One region of the Kitasatospora sp. NPDC087315 genome, then DNA from elsewhere that is predicted to be linked to it. Evidence: riboswitches for the same ligand, from Rfam matches in the RefSeq annotation. Region 1 holds a riboswitch; each other region holds the start of a gene.
The links. Region 1 has a riboswitch for cobalamin ahead of ACIO5D_RS02375 (hypothetical protein). Riboswitches for the same ligand answer to the same signal wherever they lie in the genome.
Positions count from the first base shown of each region.

Region 2: linked by a shared signal. The riboswitch ahead of ACIO5D_RS14320 (ribonucleoside-diphosphate reductase subunit alpha) and the one ahead of ACIO5D_RS02375 (hypothetical protein) in region 1 are both predicted to bind cobalamin.
Region 3: linked by a shared signal. The riboswitch ahead of ACIO5D_RS38230 (FecCD family ABC transporter permease) and the one ahead of ACIO5D_RS02375 (hypothetical protein) in region 1 are both predicted to bind cobalamin.

Region 1 is NZ_JBIUYD010000001.1:549,270-552,087, reverse strand. It holds gene ACIO5D_RS02380 (prenyltransferase/squalene oxidase repeat-containing protein) at 1-1,070, opposite strand, end outside; cobalamin riboswitch at 1,173-1,312, opposite strand; cobalamin riboswitch at 1,365-1,489, shown strand; gene ACIO5D_RS02375 (hypothetical protein) at 1,600-2,818, shown strand, end outside.
Region 2 is NZ_JBIUYD010000008.1:270,917-273,734, forward strand. It holds gene ACIO5D_RS14320 (ribonucleoside-diphosphate reductase subunit alpha) at 1-1,004, opposite strand, end outside; cobalamin riboswitch at 1,192-1,323, opposite strand; gene ACIO5D_RS14325 (hypothetical protein) at 1,804-2,610, shown strand.
Region 3 is NZ_JBIUYD010000052.1:1,665-4,482, reverse strand. It holds gene sodX (nickel-type superoxide dismutase maturation protease) at 1-74, opposite strand, end outside; gene sodN (superoxide dismutase, Ni) at 260-655, shown strand; cobalamin riboswitch at 768-887, shown strand; gene ACIO5D_RS38230 (FecCD family ABC transporter permease) at 992-2,053, shown strand; gene ACIO5D_RS38225 (ABC transporter ATP-binding protein) at 2,053-2,818, shown strand, end outside.

The sequences.
Region 1 (2,818 bases):
CCCAGGGCCTGGACCCAGGGCGAGGCCGCACCGTGGAAGTCCCCGGCGGCGGTGCACTTGCCGTTCTCGCCGGCCGAGGCACAGACGTGGTCGGTGAGCGCGGCGATCAGGTCGCGGCCGCCGAAGGCACGGGGGTTGCCGCCGGTGCTCTCGGCGACCAGGGCCAGCAGCGCGGCGGCCCTGGCGTCGGGCTTGGCGGACGGCCCGTCCGGGAGGAGGAACGCGTCGGTGTGGGCGGCGAGGTAGGCGAGGACCTTGCGCAGGGCCGGGTCCTCCGTCCCGGCGGCGGCGAGGGCGATCGCGGTGAGGGACGTCCGGGGGAGGTCGGGGCCCTCGAAGGCCCAGTTCTCCATGTGGTCGCCGTCGACGAGCCGGCCGGCCAGCCAGGCGGCCGCCGCGACGGGGTCGCCCGCGGCGGGCGACGGGCCGGTCGGGCTCGGGGACGTCGAGGGGGAGATGGACGCCGAGGGGGAGGCGGAGGCCGAGGGGGACGGACCGGCGCCGTTCTCGGCGCGGACGGAGTCCGGGGTGAAGGAGGGTGCCCCGCTGGTGCCGCCGATGTCGGTGCCGCCGTACACCCAGGCCTCGACCTCGCCGGGCTTCGGCTTCTGGGTGGCGGCGCCGAACTGGCTGTAGGACCAGGTCTGCCGACCGGGTTCGGCGATCCAGTACGACCAGTACGCGGTGGCCTGCGGGGTGTTGACGCAGGGCTCCTCGGCGGCTGTCGGGTACTGGGTGCCGCTGTTGAAGGTGCCGTTGCCGAGCCGGCAGATGAACGCCGGGCCGTCGTGCTCGGTGCCGGTGGTGGTGAAGCCGGCGTTGTGCAGCAGGTTCATCCCGGTGGTGGGGTGGGCGTCGCAGCCGCGGACGACCCCGCCGCCCCAGCGGCCGAAGTCGACGGCGACGATCGCGCCGGTGGTGGCGGTGCACTCCTCGATCGGGTCGGCGGCCGCGGTACCGGGGTGGCCGAGCAGGACCGTACCGCCCGCGGCGGCAGCGACGGCGCCGGTGGCCAGCAGGGACGTCAGACCCCGGGCTCTGTGACGTGTGCGCGTGCTGTTGACCCTCACCGGCGACTCCCTGATCGGTCGACGGGGTGTCACGGCGCAGCCGACGGCTCCCCGGCATGGGGACCGTCCCGACCGCGTCGTAGTCCTCGACGACGCAAGTGCTTCTGAACAGGCCCTCGGCGCAGGCAGTCCGGCTCATCCGCCCGGAGGGGCGGATCTACGGTTGCGGGTCAGCGCCGGAGTTGGACCGGCTTCCCCTACTGCCGAGGATGAAAAACGGTTCATCAGACCACGCTTCCGCGTCGGCCGTCAATGAGTCGTCATGTCGCCTTGAACACCTCGCCGGTGGCAGCACCGTGCGGTAGCGTCCCCGGTGGCCGAGCGGGGGAACCTGGTGCGATTCCAGGGCTGACGCGCAACGGTATGGGGCGGTTCCGCCGTCCCGAGCCCGAATGCCCGCCCGGCCACGTACCACCGGCGAAAGCCTGCCCACGCGATCCGGGCGGCGGCCGCTCCGGCCGCCGAACTCCCGAGGGAGCCCTGGGGCCCGGAGCCGGGTCGGCGCCCATCACTCCAAGGAGCCCGCCCCGTGTCATCCCTCCTCTCCTCCTCGCGTGTCTCCTCCGCGGTGGCCGTCCCGATAACGGCCGGCGCCCTGCTGCTCTCCGCCGTCCCCGCCCACGCGACCGCCACCCCGGCCCAGACAGCCACCTCGAAGAGCACCGGCGTCACCTATCTGAAGTCCCTCCAGGCCGCCGACGGCAGCTACGTCACCGGCGGGGGCCTCTCCAACGAGTGGGCGTTCAGCGCGCTGGCGGCCGCCGGCACCGCCGCGGCGGACGTGGCCCCGGGCGGCGACGCCACCAGGAACGCCCGCCTGGTGTACCGCAACCAGCTCGCCGCCACCACCTGGCCGAGCGCCGCGCCCGTCGTCACCGACTACGAGCGGGGCGTCCTCAACGCCTACGCCGCCGGGATCGACCCCGCGCGCGTCGGCCCCGGCCGCAACCTCATCGCGGACGTCGCCGCCTACTGGCAGACCGCCGAGCCCGGTTACTACGGCCCGTCCGCCAACTTCAACGGCACCGTGTTCGGCCTGCTCGCCCTCGGCGGCGCCAGGACGCAGAGCGGTGCCCAGCGGGTGCCGCAGGCCCTGCTCGACGCCTCGGTCACGGCGGTCCGCGCCAACCAGCACAACGACGGGGGCTGGAACTTCGGCAAGGCCGCCGGCGATCCGGCCGCACTCGCCCAGGCCGGTGACATCGACATGACCGGCGCCGCCATGGCCTCGCTGTGCAGCAGCGGCGTGCCCGGCACCGACCCCGCGATCGTCGCCGCCAAGAACTTCCTCAAGGGCAAGCTCGTCGCCTCCGGCGCCTTCAACTCGATGTTCGGCGCCAACACCGACTCCAACGGCTGGGCCGTCTCCGGTCTCAACGCCTGCGGCATCAACCCCCAGGGCGCCGACTTCACCAGCGGCACCGGCAAGACCCCGGTCGACTTCCTGATCTCCCAGCAGTTCAAGCCCGGTGGCGGCTTCAAGTACCTGCCCACCGACACCGCCCCCTCCCCCTACGCCTCCGTCGACGGGCTGCGTGCGGTCGCCGGGGCGGGCTTCACCGCCACCCCGCCCACCCCGACCACCGCCGGGGAGCCGACCTGGGCCACCACCGGTTCCTTCACCGCCGGCACCGCCGCCCGGCTCGCCCTGGTCGTCGACGACGGCACCGGCTCGCCCAGGGTCTGCGCGGTCACCGTCACCCCGACCGGCACCACCACGACGCTCGGCGCCGTCCTCGACGCCGCCG
Region 2 (2,818 bases), on a different contig from region 1:
CAGTGCGCCAGGTTGAGGTTGTGCGTGCGGCGCGCCTCCTCACCGGTGTTGTCGCGCAGCTCCAGGAACTCCTCGATGTCCGCGTGCCAGGTCTCCAGGTAGACGCAGGCCGCGCCCTTGCGGCGGCCGCCCTGGTTGACGGCGGCGACCGAGGAGTCGAGGGTGCGCAGGAACGGGACGATGCCGTTGGACTTGCCGTTGGTGCCGCGGATCAGGCTGCCGCGCGAGCGGATCCGCGAGTAGGACAGGCCGATGCCGCCGGCGTGCTTGGAGAGACGGGCGATCTGGGCGTACCGGGAGTAGATCGAGTCCAGGTTGTCCAGCGGGGAGTCGAGCAGGTAGCAGCTCGACATCTGCGGGTGCCGGGTGCCGGAGTTGAACAGGGTCGGGGAGGAGGTCAGGTACTCCAGCCGGCTCATCAGGCCGTACAGCTCGGCCACCTCGCGCACCGACTGCTCGTTGTCGCCGACCGCCAGGCCGCTGGCGACGCGGAGCAGGAAGTGCTGCGGGGTCTCGACCACCTTGCGGGTGATCGGGTGGCGCAGCAGGTAGCGGGACTGCACGGTGCGCAGGCCGAAGTACTCGAAGCGGTCGTCGCCCCGCGGGTCGACGAGCGCGTCCAGGGTCGCGGCGTGCTTGGCGACGAAGGCGGCGGTGGTGTCGCCGATCAGGCCCTCGGCGTGGCCGACCGCGACCGAGGCGGAGAAGGAGACCGAGCCCTGGCTGACCGCCTCGTCGACGATCTCCAGCGCGAGCAGGCGCGCGGCCAGCTTCGAGTACTGCGGGTCCTCGGCGATCATCGACGCGGCGGCGTCCACGGCCAGCCCGCGCAGCTCGGCGAAGTCCGAGCCGGCGTGGCGGCCGCGCAGCGCGGCGGCGGCGACATGGCCGGGGTCCACCTGGGGGAGATCGGCGCTGCGGTCGGTCAGCAGCCGGAGCAGCGCACCGCCGGGGTCGGAGACCGTCGGGTCGACGGGGGCGAAGCTGGAACCCTGGGCGGGCAGGGTGGCTGAGGCAGCGGTGGTCAAGGCGCTCTCTCCTGGCGGCGATCGGCGTCGGTGCATCGGGGTGCCGGACCGTTCGGGGCAGGGGAGCACGGCGCGAACGCCCGGTGGCGTCGCGCGACAGTGTCATCCCCGGCCCGCCCGCGAGGCCCGGACGTGGTGCAGTGCTTCGGGGCCTCTGCGGGGAGGCCGGTGGCACGCCGCCGGCAGGTACTCGGACTCGCGGGCCCTGCTTCCAGAGGCCCGCACACCGCTGCGGGGCAGTCCCGGACTCGCACCGGGTTCCCCTGCGTCGACAGCAGGAGTGAGCATACATCTAGTGGTGTCCGCCCGATGCGACACCACATGTTGTGCAGCACCGCGTGTCGGGCCGGTGACCAGTGGTACGGGCGCGATGGCCGGGAGCCGTTCGGGGGCGGTGGGATTTGGGAACGGATTGATTACCGTCCGGGCTCGCGGTCAGGGCGATGCCCTACGATCTCGGCACATGAGCGAGGGAACGGGCGTACCGGCGGAGTGGACGCGTCAGCCCGGACAGCAGCCCGGACAACCGGGGCAGGGATCGCAGCCCGGGGCATCGGGACAGGTGTCGCAGCAGGGCCAGCAGTCGACCGGGCCGGTGCAGCCGGGCCCGACCGCACCCCGGCCGCCGCAAGCCGGCGGGTCGGTCCCTCCTCCGCCCGGCGGCTTCGGGCCTCCCGCCACGCCGTACGCGCAGCCGGGCGTGCCGCCGTACGGGCCGTCCGGCCCGGCGGCCTACCCGCCGCCCCAGCCCCAGCCCCAGCCCCAGCCCCAGCCGTTGCCGCAGCAGCCGCAGAACGCCGTCGGCCCGGCGCCGTACCAGCAGTGGCCGCAGAGCGCCCAGCCGGCCGTCGCCGAGCCGGACTGGAACGCGATGGCCACCCGGCACGAGAACGAGTCCCGCAAGCGCAAGCGGCTGTGGATCGGCGCGGCCGCGGTGGCCGCGGTCCTGGTCGGCGGTGTGGTCGCGGCCGGGGTGTGGATCAACGGCCACGGTGACAAGGGCGATCGCGGCGGTGGCGGCCCCACCGCCAGTGCGTCCCCCACCGGCATACCCACCGAGCGGGCGCTCGCGGTCATCTCCGACGCCGACACGGACAGGCTGCCGGTCGACGCCGCGACGCTGTTCCCGGACCAGACCCGGACCGTCGACGGCAAGGTGTGGACCCGCATGGTGACCGGTGCGACGGCGCCGTGCTCCAAGGCGACCACCGGCGGCCTCGGCCTCGCGCTCGGTGACGACACCTGCCGCTCGCTGGTCCGGGCGACGTACGTCAACGGCGACAGCGCGGTGACCGTCGGCGTCGCGGTCTTCGACAACAAGGCGGGTGCGGACCGTGCGTTCGGCCGCCACGCGGGTCTGATCCAGGGTCTGTCCGGCACCGGCGTCAACACGTTCTGTGTGACCGACAAGTCCGGCTGTACCGAGACGCACGCCGCCATCGGTCGGTTCGGCTACTTCACGGTGGCGGGCTCGCTCAAGCAGGTCCCGGACCAGAGCGACCAGGTCGCGACTGCGGCCGCGACCTCGCTGGCGGACCGCACCAAGCAGGTCCTGCTGGGTCGGGCCGAACACGCCGGCTGACCGCCAGGCCCGGGCCGGGAACGGCTCGTTGGAGGCCGGTAGTCGTCGTGCGAACGGACTTGAGGTGTCGGGTAGGATGCCGCCCCGGGGCGGCGGAGGGCCGGCCCTGGCGGCCCCGACGGGGAATCGGCGAGCAGGAGGTGCCGCGCGGTGAGCGCTGCCGTCAGTGCTACCAGCAGACGGCGCAAGGCGGGGGGAAGACGGCGGA
Region 3 (2,818 bases), on a different contig from region 1:
ATCGAGTCCCCCGCCACGTCGATCAGTCCGAACGGTGCGGCACCCCCGCGGGTGCCGCCCTCCGGTTCCGCCATCCGCGTCACGACTCCTCCTCCCGGCTCGCCGCGTCCCAGTCTGCCGTACGGACCGTCACCCGCCGGTGTCCGGATTCACCCGGTTCCGGGTCCGCCTTTTGCCCTAGGCCCACCGACCGATCGCGAAACCCCGTGACCGGAAGGGTAATCTCGGGCGCGGGAAGACGATCTAAGGAAGGACTCCCATGTTCTCTCGTCTGTTTGCACCGCGTGCCACCGCGCACGCCCACTGCGACCTGCCCTGCGGCGTGTACGACCCGGCGCAGGCGCGGATCGAGGCCGAGTCGGTCAAGGCCACCCAGGAGAAGTACCAGGCCAACGAGGACGCGCACTTCCGCGCTCGCGCCGTCATCATCAAGGAGCAGCGCGCCGAGGCCGTCAAGCACCACATCTCGGTGCTGTGGAGCGACTACTTCAAGGCCCCGCACTTCGAGAAGTACCCGCAGCTGCACCAGCTGATCAACGACACCCTGAAGGCCGCCTCGGCCGCCAAGGCGTCGACGGACCCGGCCACCGGCCAGGCCCTGCTCGACCTGATCGCCGAGGTCGACAAGATCTTCTGGGAGACCAAGCAGGCCTGACCGCCGCTCGGCCTCCGTCGACCGCCCCCGCCCGGACCACCACACCGGACGGGGGCGGTCGCGCGTTTCCGGGACATGCCCGGCGGCACCTGTAAGGGTTGCCTGGCCTTAGCGCTTGTTATGCTGCCAGGGCGTCCCATGGGGGAAGTCCGGTCCGAATCCGGCGCTGACCCGCAACGGTGGACGGGGCCCCGGCCCCGTGAGCCCGATCGCCCTGGGGCGCCGACCTCCCGACAACTCGCCGTGGAATGCGAGGGGATGGCGCCCCGGCCCCGCCACGGCCCGGGCGCTTCGCCCCGCGCCGCCCACGGCCCGAGGCGAAGGCGCGCCCCCCTCGTGAGCACCGCAGTGACCGCACCGGTCCGTCGAATACCCGCCGCGCCCCTGGCCGCCGGCCTGGCCGCGGCCCTGCTGCTGTCGCTGGTCTGCGGGGTCGCCCTGGGCTCCTCCGACCTCGGCTGGTCCCGGGTCCTGCGGCTGCTGGGCGCCGGGCTGACGGGCGGTCGGCTGGAGGCCGAGGAGGCGGCGGCGTACGTGATCGTCTGGGAGATCCGGCTGCCGCGCACCGTACTGGCCGCCGTGGTCGGCGCCGGGCTCGCGGCCACCGGGGTCGCCGTGCAGGCCATGGTCCGCAACGCCCTGGCCGACCCGTTCGTCCTCGGCATCTCCTCCGGCGCGGCGGTCGGCGCCAACGCCGTCCTGCTCCTCGGCGCCTTCGCCTCCCTCGGGGTCTGGGCGCTCTCGGTCTCCGCCTTCGGCTCGGCCCTGCTGGCGATGCTGCTGGTGTACGCGGCCGCCCGGACCGCCTACGGGCTCACCCCGCTGCGGCTGGTGCTCACCGGCACCGCGATGTCCTACGGCTTCTCCGCGGTGACGGCGCTGATGGTGTTCGGCGCCGCGCGCGGCGAGGCGGCCCGCAGCGCCATGATGTGGCTGCTCGGCAGCCTGGGCGGGGCGACCTGGGGCTCGGTGCCGATCGCCGCCGTCACCGTGCTGGCCGGCCTGGCCTGCCTCGCCCTCTCCGCCGGGCGCCTCGACGCGCTCGCCATGGGCGACGAGACGGCGGCCTCGCTCGGTGTGGACCCCGACCGGCTGCGCCGGCAGCTGTTCGTGGTGACGGCGGCCGTCACCGGCACCGTCGTCGCGGTCAGCGGCGCGATCGGCTTCGTCGGGCTGATGGTGCCGCACCTGGTGCGGATGCTGGTCGGCGCCGGCCACCGCCGGGTGCTGCTGGTCGCGCCGTTCGCCGGGGCGCTGCTGCTGGTCTGGGTGGACATCGTCTCGCGCACCCTGCTGGCGCCCGCCGAGCTGCCGGTCGGGGTGGTCACCGCGGTGCTCGGGGTGCCCTGCTTCCTGTTGCTGATGCGCCGCCGCGGCTACTCCTTCGGAGGCCGCTGATGGGCACCGGCGCGAACGCCGACCCGAGCACCGACACCACGGACACCCCGGAGACCGCCATCGAGACCGCCCTGGACATCGCCGTCGACGGGCTCTCGGTCGACATCGCCGGCGCCCGGCTGGTCCACGACATCACCCTGGACGCCGCCGCCGGACAGGTGGTCGGCCTGGTCGGACCGAACGGCAGCGGCAAGTCGACCCTGCTGCGCTGCGTCTACCGGGCACTGCGGCCCGCCGCCGGCGCCGTCCGGCTGGGCGGCGAGGACCTGCACGCGCTCACCCCCCGCGAGGCCGCCCGGCGGGTCGCCGCACTGCCGCAGGAACACTCCGCCGAGTTCGACTTCACCGTGGCCGAGGTGGTCGGCATGGGCCGGCTGCCGCACCGCAGCGGATTCGCCGGCCCGACCGGCGGGGACGACCGGCGCTGCGCCGAGGCGCTGGCCCGGGTCGGCGCGGACCACCTGGCCGGGCGGGGCTTCCTGAGCCTGTCCGGCGGCGAGAAGCAGCGGGTGCTGATCGCCCGCGCGCTCGTCCAGGAGCCCCGGGTGCTGGTGCTCGACGAACCCACCAACCACCTGGACATCGCCCACCAGTTGGAGGTGCTGGCGCTGGTCCGGGCGGCCGGGCCGACGGTGCTCACCGCGCTGCACGACCTCAACCTGGCGGCCGGCCACTGCGACCTGCTGTACGTGATCAGGGCCGGCCGGATCGTCGCCTCCGGACCGCCCGTCGAGGTGCTGCGCCCCGCGCTGCTGGCCGGGGTGT